3 regions of the Desulfobulbus oligotrophicus genome follow, and region 2 is predicted to be linked to each of the others. Evidence: riboswitches for the same ligand, from Rfam matches in the RefSeq annotation. Region 2 holds a riboswitch; each other region holds the start of a gene.
The links. A riboswitch is a leader RNA that binds a small molecule or an ion and turns the genes downstream of it on or off. The one in region 2 is predicted to bind cobalamin.
Positions count from the first base shown of each region.

Region 1 (4,633 bases), 1.5 Mb from region 2:
GAAACAGGAAAATATCGGTTTGCAGATTTTTTTCATTACTGCGAAGGTGAATAAGAATATGTATTTGATCGGTATTTTGCTAAACAGGACCGGTAGCGCCGTTGCCTTGTAGCACAGGCGGCACCTTGTCAGCCCTGTTGTGGAACAGCACTAAAGCCAACCCACAGGGCAAGGAGGCAGACAACAACACTGAGCAGGATATACCCTCCGGCCATCAGAAACTCAGCACGACGCAGGAGATAAAAGGTTTCAAGTCCAAAGGCGGAAAAGGTGGTAAACCCACCGGCAATACCGGTGAAGAGGAACAGCCGGGCCTCGGCGGAAAAGAAGTTGTATTTAATAACAAAACCTGCCAGCACGCCAATGACCAGGCAGCCAAGAACATTGACGATAAACGTACCCAGCGGAAAACGCCAGCCCATGGTGTGATGCAGGATCCATCCGGCAAGCAGATGGCGACCTGCTGAACCGAGCGCGCCGCCGGCGGCGACAATGACAAGAGCGTATAGAGTGTGCCTGTTCATCTAAAAATGCAGCAGATGCAGCTGTCGGCATCCGGAAGAGTGAGAATATGAATGTTTGTTGTGTGCACTGAAATCTGGTCGTGCTGCATAGGCAGTTGGCCGGATATATCTGTTTATCGTTTTTTCGTAGTCGGTTGCAAGGTAAAGTCGGCAACAAAATGGTTGTATGCTGCCGGCACCGCTGCATCCGTACTGTAGGTGCAGATGGCATGTTTTCTGATCTCTAAACATCTTCCATCCTCACGCATAAACTGCCGGGGATTTACACGAATCCAATCGTTTAAATTTTCTTCCTTTCCCTGTTCATAAAGTGCCAGCGAGGGTACGTCTGCCCGGCACCCTCCGGCAGTCTCATGGTATCCTTCATCTTCCACAACCCAGTTTTGCGGATATTTGAAGATGAAAGCATACTGTGGATTGCTATAGGTTTTCCAGGTGGCGGTGTTTGTTTGGTCTGTCTTATTTTGTATTGTGAACGTGGCGGCTTGAGATGACCTTGCCGTTTTTGACATCCAGATAAACTTCCTTTTCTCGTGTTGCATCAACGCCCATGGCTCGCGACAGGATCCTACCGCTGCCGAGGCGCAGAGTACCGGAAAACCAGTCCGCCCTCACAGGTGAGACCCACTGTGGATCAATTTCGGTCAGTGGTATGACGCTTCGATGCGGGGTACCGTCGTATAGGGCAACAAGGAACAGCCAATCATCTTCTATTTTCCATGAACCGACGTACCCACGTATACAGGCTGTTGAGGGCGGTCGTGGCACAAAGGTTTTGGTTTTTCCTGCGGGAAAGAGCGCTTCCAGCGGGGTGGTGTACATGTCGTAGGTTGTGTTGTTGTACACCAGCATTTCCGGAAACTGCCTGGTGGCCCAGGCTGTACCTGCCAGTAAACAGACGAGAAGGGTTGTGAGGATTGTTTTCATTTCGCTTGACCACAGGTAAGGGCGATGATGGGAGCAGGTGCTTATGGTCATATGTTTCGTCCACCCGGCACAAGGTCTGTTTGCACGGGCAACTCAGATATATACCCTGACTCTGCCGGAAGATACAACCATACATCACAGGTAAGGAACAGATCAGAAGAGGCCTTTTGCCGTGACGGCTCTCACCACTGGAAGAAAACGCCAGGTCATTGAAAACGCACATATCTTTCCTTCAGTATATGGTATGTGACCCTGCCTGCAAAACAATTTCCTTGACAATCTGTGGTGCATGGGTTCTATCCATTTCAAGTTCAGGTGTTTGTATAAACGTAAGAGGGAACCTCGTGAGAATCGAGGACGGGCCCGCCGCTGTAATCGGGGACGAACGCTGCAGGATGTCACTGGCCCATGGGGCCGGGAAGGCGCAGTCAGTAGGATGAACCGTGAGTCAGAAGACCTGCCTGAATGGATAGAGGAGACGGCTGCGAGGACGGCAGCGTACCCGGTTCATCACTTCTGTGGATAAATAGGGCTATCCCGGATCGAATTTTCGGTCCGGGATTTTTTTTCGCCCGTTTCACAGGCTGTGGTCATTCCGGCTGCTGGTCGGCTTTACCTGACCATCATGTCGGGAGCCCTGCAGAGGATGCTATCGTTTTATCCTTCCGCGACAGTGTTGCACCGGAACAGGCAGTGTTCCCGCTGCTGCCTGCAGGGCCACCTCGCACCATCTCCCGGCTGATGGTCTGTCGGTTATGCGCACTTTTGGCAGGCCGATCTTCTACCCATATCTTTTTTTGATCAGCAAGGATCTCCATGGAACATCTGCAGAGGTTGATAGATTTCGGGGTGCTCGGTTTTCTTGGACTGCTCAGTGTGATTGCAGTTGCCGTGGCGCTCGAGCGCTGGCTCGTCTATCGTTCAACCCGTGTTGAACAGTACCGGGACCGCAGAGAGCTGGAACTGCATCTGACCAGCAAACTCCATATGATTGCCACCATCGGCTCCAATGCCCCCTATATCGGCCTGCTCGGTACAGTGCTCGGCATTATGCTCACCTTTTACGATATCGGCTCGGTGGGATTTGATACCGCCAAGATCATGACCGGTCTGGCCCTGGCCCTGAAAGCAACGGCAATGGGTCTGCTGGTTGCCATTCCGGCGGTGGCCATGTACAACTTTTTACTCCGGCGTTGCAAGGTACTGCTCATGCAATGGGATATCAGTCATGGACGAAAGGGAATTTGATTATCTGAATGTTATTCCGCTGGTTGATGTGATGCTGGTGTTGCTGACCATTGTTCTCACCACTTCAACCTTCATCGCCACCGGCGGTATTAAGGTTGACCTGCCTAAAGCCGAGGCTGTGCAGGATGCGTCTCTTCAGCAGCCTCTGACCATTGCCATTACCAAAGAGGGAACCGTCTGGGTGGAAAACAGTGAAACCCCGTTACCGGAACTGGCAACTGCACTGGCGGAGGTGAGCCGGGACACGCCGATCACGATCCGTGCAGACCGGGATATAGCGCTCCAGCTGTTTGTCGATCTGTATGAGGCTGTCAAACAGCTGGAATTTACCACCTTAAGCCTGCAGACCGAACAGCAGCCATGAATCGACAGGCCGGGGCCACCACTTTTTCCGTACTTTTACATGCAGTGCTTCTGTGGAGTGCGGTCTCTCTGGGGCAGCAAAGCCAGATCATGCGGGTACCGGTGCCTCTTGATTTTTCCATCCTGGCTGCCGGTCCTGTCGAAACCGTTGAACCGGCAGCACCGCCGAAGGTCGAATCAACGCCGCCGACCCCGGCAGTGAAAAAAAAGACGGTTCCCAAACCAGTGGCAAAAAAGAAGCCACAACAGCAGGTAAAGCCCAAAAAAACCATTCAGCCGGTACCGGAAAAGACGCAGGCTGTGGAAATCGTACCGGTTGCAGCGGCAGAAACCACAGAGTCCCGGGAAACACCTTCGACAGCTGAGACAGCAGCACCCGCCGCACCTGCGAATCAGCCGAAAACAACCGAACCGAGAAGAGGTGGCGGCGGTGGCGGTGTTTTCAGTGTCAGTCAGCTCGACGGTCCCCTGGCTGTGCTGGCCAAGGCATCGCCGATCTATCCGCCGGCTGCCAAACGGCGCAATATTCAGGGGTGGATCAAGGTGAGGTTTTTGGTTGACGAGCGCGGCAAGGTCGGGCGCATTGCGGTGCTGAGCGCCGATCCCCAGGGTGTTTTTGAAGAGAGTGTGCTGCGTTGTATCAGCAACTGGCGCTTTAAGCCGGGCACGGTGAAGGGTGTGGCGGTCAAGGCCATGGTGGAACAGACGATCACCTTCAAGCTTGAAGGGTGAAAAGTTTTATCAGCATCTGACCTGGACCAACCCGCCAACCCACTGAAGAACTCCTTTTCGGCTCGAGAAACCAGAAGGTTTCGAGGAAAACCCCGGCATGCTCATCGACACTTTGTACAATGGCGTTGAAATTCATCGGCAGGAAAAAATACTTTGCGCCTGTTTTCTCAAACCGCACAGCATCCTCTCCACCTGTCCTGTTGCCGGAGGCCTGCGTTTTGATCTTACCTGTGTGTACAATCACCAGAGCTGTGAACCCGCTGGTCACAGCAAGCGCTTGTCGGCACAGCCCTGTGATGACCCCCACAGCTACCGTCGGACCATCTGTGCCCAGTACGGCCTGCCTGCTGAACAGTGCGCCACTTTGGGGACGGCTGCCAACATGCACAATGCCTGTATTGCACAGCAACAGTTTCGCGGTCTGACCGTTGCTGCAATCTGTACCGGCGGTGTGGATGCCAATGCCGGCCGGGTGGGTGATCCTGCCACGGTTGTGGAGACTGCGACCGGGTTTGAATCCCTGACCACGGCAACCACTGTTCCCGGGCCGGGCACGATCAACACCATGGTGTTTATCAGCAGACCGTTAACCCCTGGAGCCCTGACCCGCTGCATTATGACTGCCACTGAGGCCAAGGTGGCGGTGTTGCAGGAGCTGGCGGTTAACTCCCGGTATTCCGATGGTCTGGCCACCGGCACCGGCACTGATCAGATCGCGGTTGCCGCCCTGGAAAACGACGAAGTGCCGCTGACCAGCAGTGGTAAACACGTCAAACTGGGAGAGATGATCGGCCGGGCTGTGTACGAGGCCACAAAACAGTCGCTTGCCCGCCAGAACC
Region 1 is NZ_CP054140.1:1,864,555-1,869,187, forward strand. It holds gene crcB (fluoride efflux transporter CrcB) at 129-524, opposite strand; gene HP555_RS08370 (hypothetical protein) at 638-898, opposite strand; gene HP555_RS08375 (hypothetical protein) at 984-1,451, opposite strand; cobalamin riboswitch at 1,748-1,930, shown strand; gene exbB (TonB-system energizer ExbB) at 2,268-2,699, shown strand; gene HP555_RS08385 (ExbD/TolR family protein) at 2,680-3,063, shown strand; gene HP555_RS08390 (energy transducer TonB) at 3,060-3,794, shown strand; gene HP555_RS08395 (adenosylcobinamide amidohydrolase) at 3,892-4,633, shown strand, end outside.
Region 1: another riboswitch for cobalamin. It lies ahead of exbB (TonB-system energizer ExbB); the one in region 2 lies ahead of HP555_RS01235 (sirohydrochlorin cobaltochelatase).

Region 2 (4,633 bases):
CGGTTGCGGATAAGATGCAGGATCTCCAGGCTGTGGTGTATGTCGAGATTGGACGTTGCCTCATCAAGCAGAAGCACCTCCGGTTGTTGCGCAAGGGCACGTGCCACCGCCACCCGTTGTTTTTCACCGCCCGAGAGTTGAGTGATCGGGCGATCGGCCAGGGCGGCGACACCGGTGGCCTGCAGCGTTGCCTCAATGAGCATCTGATCAGTTTGGCTCGGGAGGGCAAAGCGATGCAGGTGGGGATGCAGTCCCATCTCGACAACCTCACGCACCGAGAAGCCGAACCGGACCATGAAATCCTGCGGAACCAGCGACAGCAGGCGGGCCAGCTGTTTTTTGGGCCAGAGCTGCAGCGGCTGTCCCCGGAAGGTGATGGTGCCGCTATTCGGGGTGCGCAGCCCGGCAAGAAGATCAAGCAGCGTGGTCTTGCCGCAGCCATTGGGCCCGAGGATACCGGTACAGTAGCCGTGTTCGAGCTGCAGACTGATGTTGTGCAGCACCGGCTGGTTGCCGTAGCTGAAGTTGATGTTGGTCAGCGACCAGAGCGGATGGTGCTGGTGATCAGAATACGGCTGCGCCATCCCGTTGCCTTCGCTTAAAAAGGATACAGAAAAACGGCCCGCCGAGCAGGGCGGTCAACACGCCGATCGGCACCTCCGTCGGCAGCACGGCCCGGGTTAAGGTGTCGGCCACCAGGAGAAGCAGGCCGCCGGCAAAAAAGGCCAGCGGCACCAGGAGCCGATTGTCCGGACCGACCAGGTGGCGGAGCATATGCGGAACGATCAGGCCGACAAAGCCGATGATACCGGAGACCGAAACAGCAAGCGCGGTCATCAGTGAGGTCACAACGAGCAGGGAGAGCCGAATGCGCACGGCATGCACCCCGAGGGAAGTGGCTGTGCGGTCGCCGGTGGCCATGATGTTGAGGTCGCGACTGTAGTAGACAGCCACCAGGGTGCCGAACAGGGCCGCGGGTGCCAGCAGGACGATACTGGACCAGGAGGCTCCGGCAAGGCTGCCCATGAGCCAGAAAACGATCAGGCCGACCTGTTCATCGGCAAGGAACTTCAGAAAACCGATGGCTGCCGACAAGATAGCCGCCACAATGACTCCGGCCAGAATAAGACTTGTGGAGGAGAGTCGTCGATCCCCGGATGCTAAAAACAGAACCACGGCCAGGGTGCCCACGGCGCCGCCGAAGGCAAAGATCGGAACAGTCACGCTGGTGGGTAGAGAAAGGCCGAAGATCTGCAAGACAATGACGAGCGAGGCTCCAAAGGCTGCTCCTGTGGAGATGCCCAGGGTGTACGAGTCTGCAAGCGGGTTGAGCAGAATGGCCTGAAAGACGGCCCCGCTGACACCGAGCAGGCCGCCGACCAGGACGGAGGCCAGTATGCGGGGCAGACGGACATCAGTGATCACCGTGGCGGCAACCGGGTCGATATCTGCAGGCGGTGCCTGACCGCTCAGCCTGGCAAAGAGAACAGCCACCACATCTGAAACTGAGACCTGGAGAAAACCGAGGGTTGCCGAGAAGGCAATTGCCGCCATCACGGCTATGACCAGTGGCAGCAGCCACGCTGTCATGGTTGGTCTGGTCATCAGTGCAACTCGACTCCCGCATCGGCAGCGGCTTCTGCCGCATGGTCTATAAATATCTGTACCAGAGCCGGACACTGGCTCAACCCTGTAAGCACAGGCGTGACTTCAAACCCCTGTGCTGTAAGCCTTGACAGCCAGGAGTCCTCTTCCGGTCCGGCGAGATCGTTGGCGGCGTGTTCACCGGCAACCAGTAAAAAGGGCTTGAGTATCACCCGCTGAACCCCATGGTGGCACAGATCGGTGAGGATGTCGTCAAGATCGGGAAAACCTTCCGCTGTGGCAATCAGGGTCAGCACATCGGGATACAGCTGACGCATGCGGGCGGCAAATTCAAGATACAGGCCACCGGAGGGAAAGAAGTGGTTGCCGTGGCCCATGTAGACGAGGGCGGCTTTTTTGTCACGAGCCAGGGCAGCGTCGTCGGATAATGCTTCAGCAGCCCGGCGGATGTCGTCGGCGTAGGGGCGTTGGAGGTGATAGCTGCCCAAAAGCGGTCGGCCCAGGGCAATGGTTTTAAAAGGTCGCCATCTCGGCTTCATGGTACTGATCGAGGTCAGTCCGCGAACATAGGCGCCGAGGTCGTGGAACTCCTCAGCCGGGACAATGTGGGTCGACTGGACGATCAAAGTGTCGACACCCCGGTCCTGGAGATTGGCTATGGCCGCCAGGACACCCTGGACTTTAAGGATCTCGTCGGGAACTTCCGGATGCGTGTTCAGATAGATGGGGTCCTGGGCACGACGCTGCCAGATCTGCCGGATCTGATTGGCTGTAAAGGCCATCCTGACCGGAATCTGTGGAAACGCCTCAGTCATGGCCCGACGAATGGACAGCAGTCCGGAAAGGGCTGTTTCCACTGTTGTGCCGAACGTGGCCAGGACAATCGCTTTGTTCTCATGCATGATGGGTTTTCTCGGTTGGAGGCATACCAGAGCAGCAGTACTGGTGCATGCCGGGCTGAACCGGGAGGCTGAAATAAAAAAATCCCGGATCATTCTTTATGATCCAGGATATCCCGTGCTTACCGCTGGAGCCTGTCCCGTTCCTGTGCCTGCAGACGCGGGATCCATAATTCAGGCAGGTCTTCTGACTTCCGGATCGACCTCGTCCCGCGTCTTCCCATTCCTGACGGAGCAGTGACGTTCGTGCGGGATCTGTCCCCGGTTACAGCGGCGGGCCCGTTCCGGTTTTGCACCGGATTCCCTTTTCATCCGTTGATCTGGACACCTGAATGTCAGTGCGAGCCATCGTACCCGTCGCTTCCGGTGAAGTCAAGCCGTGAATAAAGGTTGTGCAGAAAAACGGGAGCCCGGCATTGGTGCCCGCTGTTGTGCGGATCAGTCCATGGCGAGCGTGTTGTCCACCAGGGGGGGTAAGAGGGACTGTACTTCGGAGGCGCTCCATTCGAGCCGGCCCGAAGGGGGGGCCGCCTGGATCTGATCAAGGGCCCGGGCGATCTCTTCATAGCTTTTCCCCTTTTGCCGGAGTCGTTGCACCGAAGCAGCCAGCTGTTCACGGCTGAACGTTTTTTTGGGATGCCATACTTCCTGTCGATCCGGCGGGGGAGACGCTGGGGTAGCTGTGTGCAGAGATGTGAAATCGGCAGGCAGCACGATGGCTTCGTACAGATCAGACGGACGGTCTGCGGACAGGCGGTCGTCCTGAGGTTGCTCATCCGGGGCGAGCGGCATTGGTTTATACTCTAACTGTAAACCCACCATCATTCGCATCAGATCGTCAATCTGCCGGTCACGCCGTGCCAGTTGTTCGCGCATGTCTTCGAGCTGGTCACGAAGCAGGCCGATCTGATTTTTATAGGACTGCAGCAGTTCATCAAGGTAGCTGTCGTCTGCGGCGGCTGGTGAGGCAACAGGGGCAGGGGGCGGTGGAGCGGTTGGCTCTGCGTCCCGGGCATAGGTGGCCATCAGTCGGCGGCCGTCGCTCCATTTTTCCAGATCCGGTCGGCGAAAACGGACCTCCTGTTTGCCGGTGGCCGGGTTGAGTATCATCTTAAAGGGAAGACCGCGCTTGCGGTAGCGAGTGATGGACTTAATAGAAACATCAAGGAAATCAGCAGCCTCTTTCTGGGTCATCGCATACTCGTTGTCGCTCATGGCCGCCTCGCTGTATTGTTGTGCTGGAGACTGTTTTTTTGCTGGAGCAGTTCTCGTCCGGTTTCGATCACAGCGGTGAGGAACCGGTCGATTTCAGGCTTGTCGACATTGACGTTTGTGATCAACAGCCGGAGCACGAGTTCACCGTTGACAAAGCCGGTACCGATCAGGGCGCGTTTGCTGTGATGCATCTGCTCGCGCAAATTCTGATTGAACAGGGCTGCCGGAGTGCCGTTCGGGGTGCGGAATCGAAAACAGACGTTAAACGATTCTCTGGGGACCGCCATCTCAAGTTCCGGCAAGCGTTTAATCTGCTGTTCCGCATACCGGCAGAGATCGAGGTAGTGCTCGACGCGTTCTGCAAATCCGGCCTGACCATAAAATTTCCAGTCAAGGAACCACTTCAGACTGTCAACACGGCGACCGCACTGCAGGGACAGGGTACCGAGATCTCTGATTTCGCCGTTTTCCCCGCCGTGGAAGATGTAACTTTCGTCACCGGCACTGCACACCCTGCGCAAGACATCCTGATGCCGATTAAACAGCAGTACATTGCACATCAGCGCCGTGCCCAGCATCTTGTGAAAGTCGAGGGTGAAGGAGTCCGCCTGTTCAAGATCCGGCAGGAATCGGCGGCGAAGTTCGTCACTGAAGATCACCGCTCCGCCCCAGGCACCGTCAACATGCAGCCAGAAACCGTACTTCCGGCGTAACGCCAGCAGAGGTTCAACACGATCGTACGCACCGCGGACCGTGGTTCCGGCGGTGGCGGCCACGAAAAACGGCAGGCCGCCCCGAGCCTGAACATCGGCAAGCTGCCTTTCCAGGGAGACTGTATCCATGCGGCCGTGCTCATCCACAGCGACTTTACGCAGCTGATCAGTGCCGATTCCGAGAATGTTGGCGGCCCGGTC
Region 2 is NZ_CP054140.1:279,282-283,914, reverse strand. It holds gene HP555_RS01245 (heme ABC transporter ATP-binding protein) at 1-584, opposite strand, end outside; gene HP555_RS01240 (FecCD family ABC transporter permease) at 565-1,605, opposite strand; gene HP555_RS01235 (sirohydrochlorin cobaltochelatase) at 1,605-2,507, opposite strand; cobalamin riboswitch at 2,665-2,851, opposite strand; gene HP555_RS01230 (helix-turn-helix domain-containing protein) at 2,943-3,719, opposite strand; gene HP555_RS01225 (pyridoxal phosphate-dependent decarboxylase family protein) at 3,716-4,633, opposite strand, start outside.

Region 3 (4,633 bases), 510 kb from region 2:
TGCCAGAGTGCTTCCAGACCAGGATGATCCCAGTTGAAGTCGGCGGTGATGTTGTAGGTTGGGATGGGGAAGGTGAAAACCCGGCCACGGGCATCTCCCTCGGCCATGACCTCCAGAAAAGCCTGGTTGAGCATGTCCATCTCGTGCTGGTATTCGCCATAGACCGAATCCTGCTCCTGACCGCCGATCACGACCGGTGTCTGTTGAAGGCTGCTGGTCGGGGTAAGATCCATGGTAAGATTGGTGAAAGGGGTCTGAAAACCGACCCGGGTGGGGACGTTAAGGTTGAAGACAAATTCCTGGAGCGCCTGCTTGATCTCCCGGTAGGTCAGCTGATCGTGGCGGATAAAGGGAGCGAGCAGGGTGTCGAAGCTGGAAAAGGCCTGTGCTCCGGCAGCCTCTCCCTGTAATGTATAGAAGAAGTTCACTATTTGGCCAAGAGCACTGCGGAAATGTCTGGCCGGTGCACTTTCCGCCTTTCCCGGGGCACCGGTAAAACCGCTTAAAAGCAGATCACGAAGGTCCCACCCGACACAGTAGACGGACAGCAGGTTCAGATCGTGGACATGGAGATCACCGTTCAGGTGCGCTCTGCGAACCTCGGCGGGATAGATCTTGTTGAGCCAGTAGGTCCGGCTGACTTCACTGGAGATGTAGTTGTTCAACCCCTGCAGTGAATAACACATGTTGGAGTTTTCCTGCACCTGCCAGTCCAGCCGTTGCAGATAGCTGTCGATCAGGGACAGGTCCGTTCGGGTGACCATCTCCCGGATGCGGGCATGCTGGTCCCGATAGAGGATATAGGCCTTGGCCGTTTTTTTATACATGGAGGAGAGCAGAACCTCTTCCACCACATCTTGAATTTCCTCGACACAGGGGGCATCGGTATCAAGGAGGGTTTGGGCAACGGCCAGGGCATGTATGGTCAACCGCCGGGCTTCGGGGAGCCCGAATTCTCCGGTGGCCTGACCGGCTTTGAGAAGAGCGCTGGTGATCTTTCCCGACTCGAACGGAACCAGACGCTGATCGCGTTTTCTGATCGTGGTGAATACTTTGACAGAGGGTTGCAGACAGACGTGTGACATGGCTCTCTCCTTGACGCGAGGCAAGAGGGTGCAGGTGACAGCCGTTGCATGTGCGGCTGTGGTTTCACGGCAGGTCTTCGGACTTTCAGGCGATTGGGGAACCTACTGGTTGTCACTTCCCGGTCAACTGACCAGTGTCTTTGACAATGTTCGTTCCTGATTACCGCTGCGCGACAGTTCCGGATTTGCACCGGATTCCCTATTCTCCTCCTGGCTCTCAGGACAGGAGGAACCGCTTGACCACTATATATTGTGTTTTCAGTTTATGGTCAACACTAAAAAAGGCGTTGCCTGATGTGTTGTTACTGTACAGGAGGAGGTGCAATGCATGCATGATTACATCGCATCCTTCAGTTTTTTATCTTGACAGTCATGATCGATTTCGTTTTAGTGTCGGTATTCTGTTGTACCATCTTCAGGTTCCGTAAGGATAAAAGGGAACTCCGTGTGAATCGGAGACGGGCCCGCCGCTGTATTCGGGGACGAACGCTGCACAATGTCACTGGCTAAAAGGCTGGGAAGGCGCAGTCAGTAGGATGATCCGAGAGTCAGAAGACCTGCCTGAAAGATGACAGCGCTTTCCCCCTGGACCAGGGAGGGCACCGATACGTGGATAAACCAGGGCATCCCCGGATCAATCTATATTGATCCGGGGATTTTTTTTGTCGTTTTTTCATGGAAGATATTGGGGGAATGCTGGTCCGATGTAGTCAGGTAGTTCGGTTTTAACTCGTTGTTTTAGAAGAAAAAATCGGTGCCATTGTAATGGCCTAACAGGGAAGACGGTGCAAGTCCGTCGCGGTCCGGCCGCTGTAATCGGGGACGAAATCCGCCTTATGTCACTGGTCGATTTGATCGGGAAGACGTGGAGAGTAGGGTGATCCGAAAGCCAGAAGACCTGCCGGTTTTTTTGATCAGCGTAAGCGGCCGTGGTTCCCGTTGTTGATCCCAGCACTGTGCAGGTTCGAGGCCTGCGTGTTATCAGCGGTGCAGAGACAGGGGAACCCCCGGCCCGAAAGGGTCGGGGGTTTTTTGTTAACCAAATGACAAGGAGTAAAAATGGGAACAGCATTGGACATTCTTAAAGATTTTCCGGCCAACACCCATGCCGAGTGGCTGGCAGAGGTGGAAAAGCAGTTGAAGGGCAAGTCCTTTGACAAGACTTTGGTCAAAAAAACCTACGAAGGCATTGACATTCAGCCGATGTACTTCATCCACGACCTCGACGGTCTGCCCCTGGTCGATACCCTGCCCGGTGAGGCGCCCTACATGCGTGGTACCACGGCTTCAGGCCCCAGGGTCAATGCCTGGCACATTGCCCAGGAGATTACCCAGCCCGATCCCGAAGAGTTCAATCGTGCCGCCAGGTATGATCTCACCCGGGGCCAGAACAGCCTTAACATCGTGTTCGACCAGGCTACCTTAAATGGATATGACCCGGATCAGGCTCCGGCGGAGATGGTCGGCAAGGATGGCCTGTCGCTTGCAAGTCTGAGTGACGCCAAAGTTGCCCTGGAGGGTATCGACCTGACCGCCCACCCCTGCAGGATCACCTGCGGTGCCACGGGGATAGCCCAGACAGCACTGGTTGTTGCCCTGATTGAGGACCAGGGACAGTCGCCTGCTGATCTTGAGGGTTCGCTGGTGGTTGATCCCCTGGGTGTACTGGCCGTTGCGGGAAAGCTGCCCTGTTCTTCGGCCGAGGCCTACGACCGGATGGCGCAACTCACCCTGTGGGCCATGGAGCATGCCCCTAAAGTGCGTACAATCACCGTTGGCACGGAAGATTACCGTAACAGCGGCGGTAATGCTGTGCAGGATATTGCCTATGCCCTGGCCACCGGAGTGGCCTACATCCGCGCCCTGCTTGAACGCGGACTTGGCATCAACGATATTGCGGTGCGCATGAACTTTGAGTTTGCAATCGGCAATGACTTCTTTATGGAAATTGCCAAGTTCCGCGCTGCACGAATGGTCTGGGCCCAGGTAATCGACTCCTTCGGTGGTAATGCCGAGGCTCAGAAGATGTATGTTCATGCCCGTACAGCCACGTGGAACAAGACCGAGGTGGACCCCTGGGTAAATATGCTGCGCGTTTCCACTGAAGCTTTTTCCGGCATTGCCGGTGGTGTCGACAGCATGCACGTCGGGCCTTTTGATGAGATCTTCCGCACACCCAACGAGTTTTCCCGTCGTATTGCCCGCAATGTGCAGATCGTGCTCAAAGATGAGGGCCATTTCGATAAGGTGATCGATCCGGCCGGCGGCTGCTGGTATGTGGAGAAGATAACCGCCCAGTTGGCCGAGAAGGCCTGGAAGCTGTTCCAGGATATCGAGGCAGCCGGCGGCATGCTGGCTGCACTTGAGAAGGGGATGCCACAGGAAGGGGTGGCTGAGACAGCGGCACAGCGAGCGAAAAACGTTGCCACGCGCACTGACCGGTTCGTCGGCACCAACATGTATCCGAATTTGCAGGAGAAACGCCAACTGGCCGAGCCTTTTGATCATCAGGGGTTCCGCGAGAAAAGGACACAGGCGCTCAAGGCCCATGCGGGCAGTATCGACGACCAGGCCTGCGCTGCGGCCCTGACAGCCATCCGCGAATGTCGCTCCACTCTTGACAGTACAGTTATGGCCCAGACCATCAAGGCTGCCCGCCGGGGAGCCACCTTGGGTATGGTGGCCGGTGCTCTGCAGAAAGAGGCCGGGGAGATCGCCGTTCAACCGCTCAACATCCATCGCGGTGCCGAACCCTTTGAAAAGATCCGTCGTGCCACCGAGGATTACACGGCCCGTACCGGCATCGTTCCCAAGCTCTTTTTGGCCAATATGGGGCCCATTCCCCAGCACAAAGCCCGAGCTGATTTTTCCACCGCCTTTTTCAATGTCGGCGGTTTTGAGACCATCGGCAACAACGGCTTTGGCACCGTTGACGAGGCAGCCAAGGCTACACTCGATTCTGGAGCTAAAGCCGTGGTCATCTGTTCCACTGATGCCACGTATCCGGATATTGTCCCTGCACTGGCGCAACAGCTGAAAGCTGCTGATCCCCACATCATGATCATCCTTGCGGGATTCCCTAAAGAACATGTGGATGCTTTTAAGGAGGCAGGCGTGGATGAGTTCCTCCATGTTCGTGTCAATGCCCTGGAGCTGCTCACCAAACTGCAAAAACATCTGGAGGTGATCGCATGAGTTCGCCTGACTTTACCACCATTGGATTCAAGCCTGTCTCTGCGCCCATGGATTATCAAGCCTGGGCAGCCAAGGTCAAGAAGGAGACCGGCCTCACCGCCGAAGAACTGGCCTGGCGCACGGTCGAGCAGATCGATGTCAAACCGCTCTACACCAGGAAAGATTACGACGCCCTGGACCACCTCAGCTACATGGCCGGCATCCCGCCCTACCTGCGCGGCCCCTATGGCACCATGTTCGTGCAGCGCCCCTGGACCGTCCGTCAGTACGCCGGGTTTTCCACTGCCGAGGAAAGTAACGCCTTCTACCGCCGCAACCTTGCAGCCGGTCAGATGGGGTTGTCCATCGCCTTT
Region 3 is NZ_CP054140.1:793,145-797,777, reverse strand. It holds gene HP555_RS03650 (ribonucleoside triphosphate reductase) at 1-1,085, opposite strand, end outside; cobalamin riboswitch at 1,137-1,337, opposite strand; cobalamin riboswitch at 1,486-1,664, shown strand; cobalamin riboswitch at 1,821-2,005, shown strand; gene HP555_RS03645 (methylmalonyl-CoA mutase family protein) at 2,145-4,280, shown strand; gene scpA (methylmalonyl-CoA mutase) at 4,277-4,633, shown strand, end outside.
Region 3: another riboswitch for cobalamin. It lies ahead of HP555_RS03645 (methylmalonyl-CoA mutase family protein); the one in region 2 lies ahead of HP555_RS01235 (sirohydrochlorin cobaltochelatase).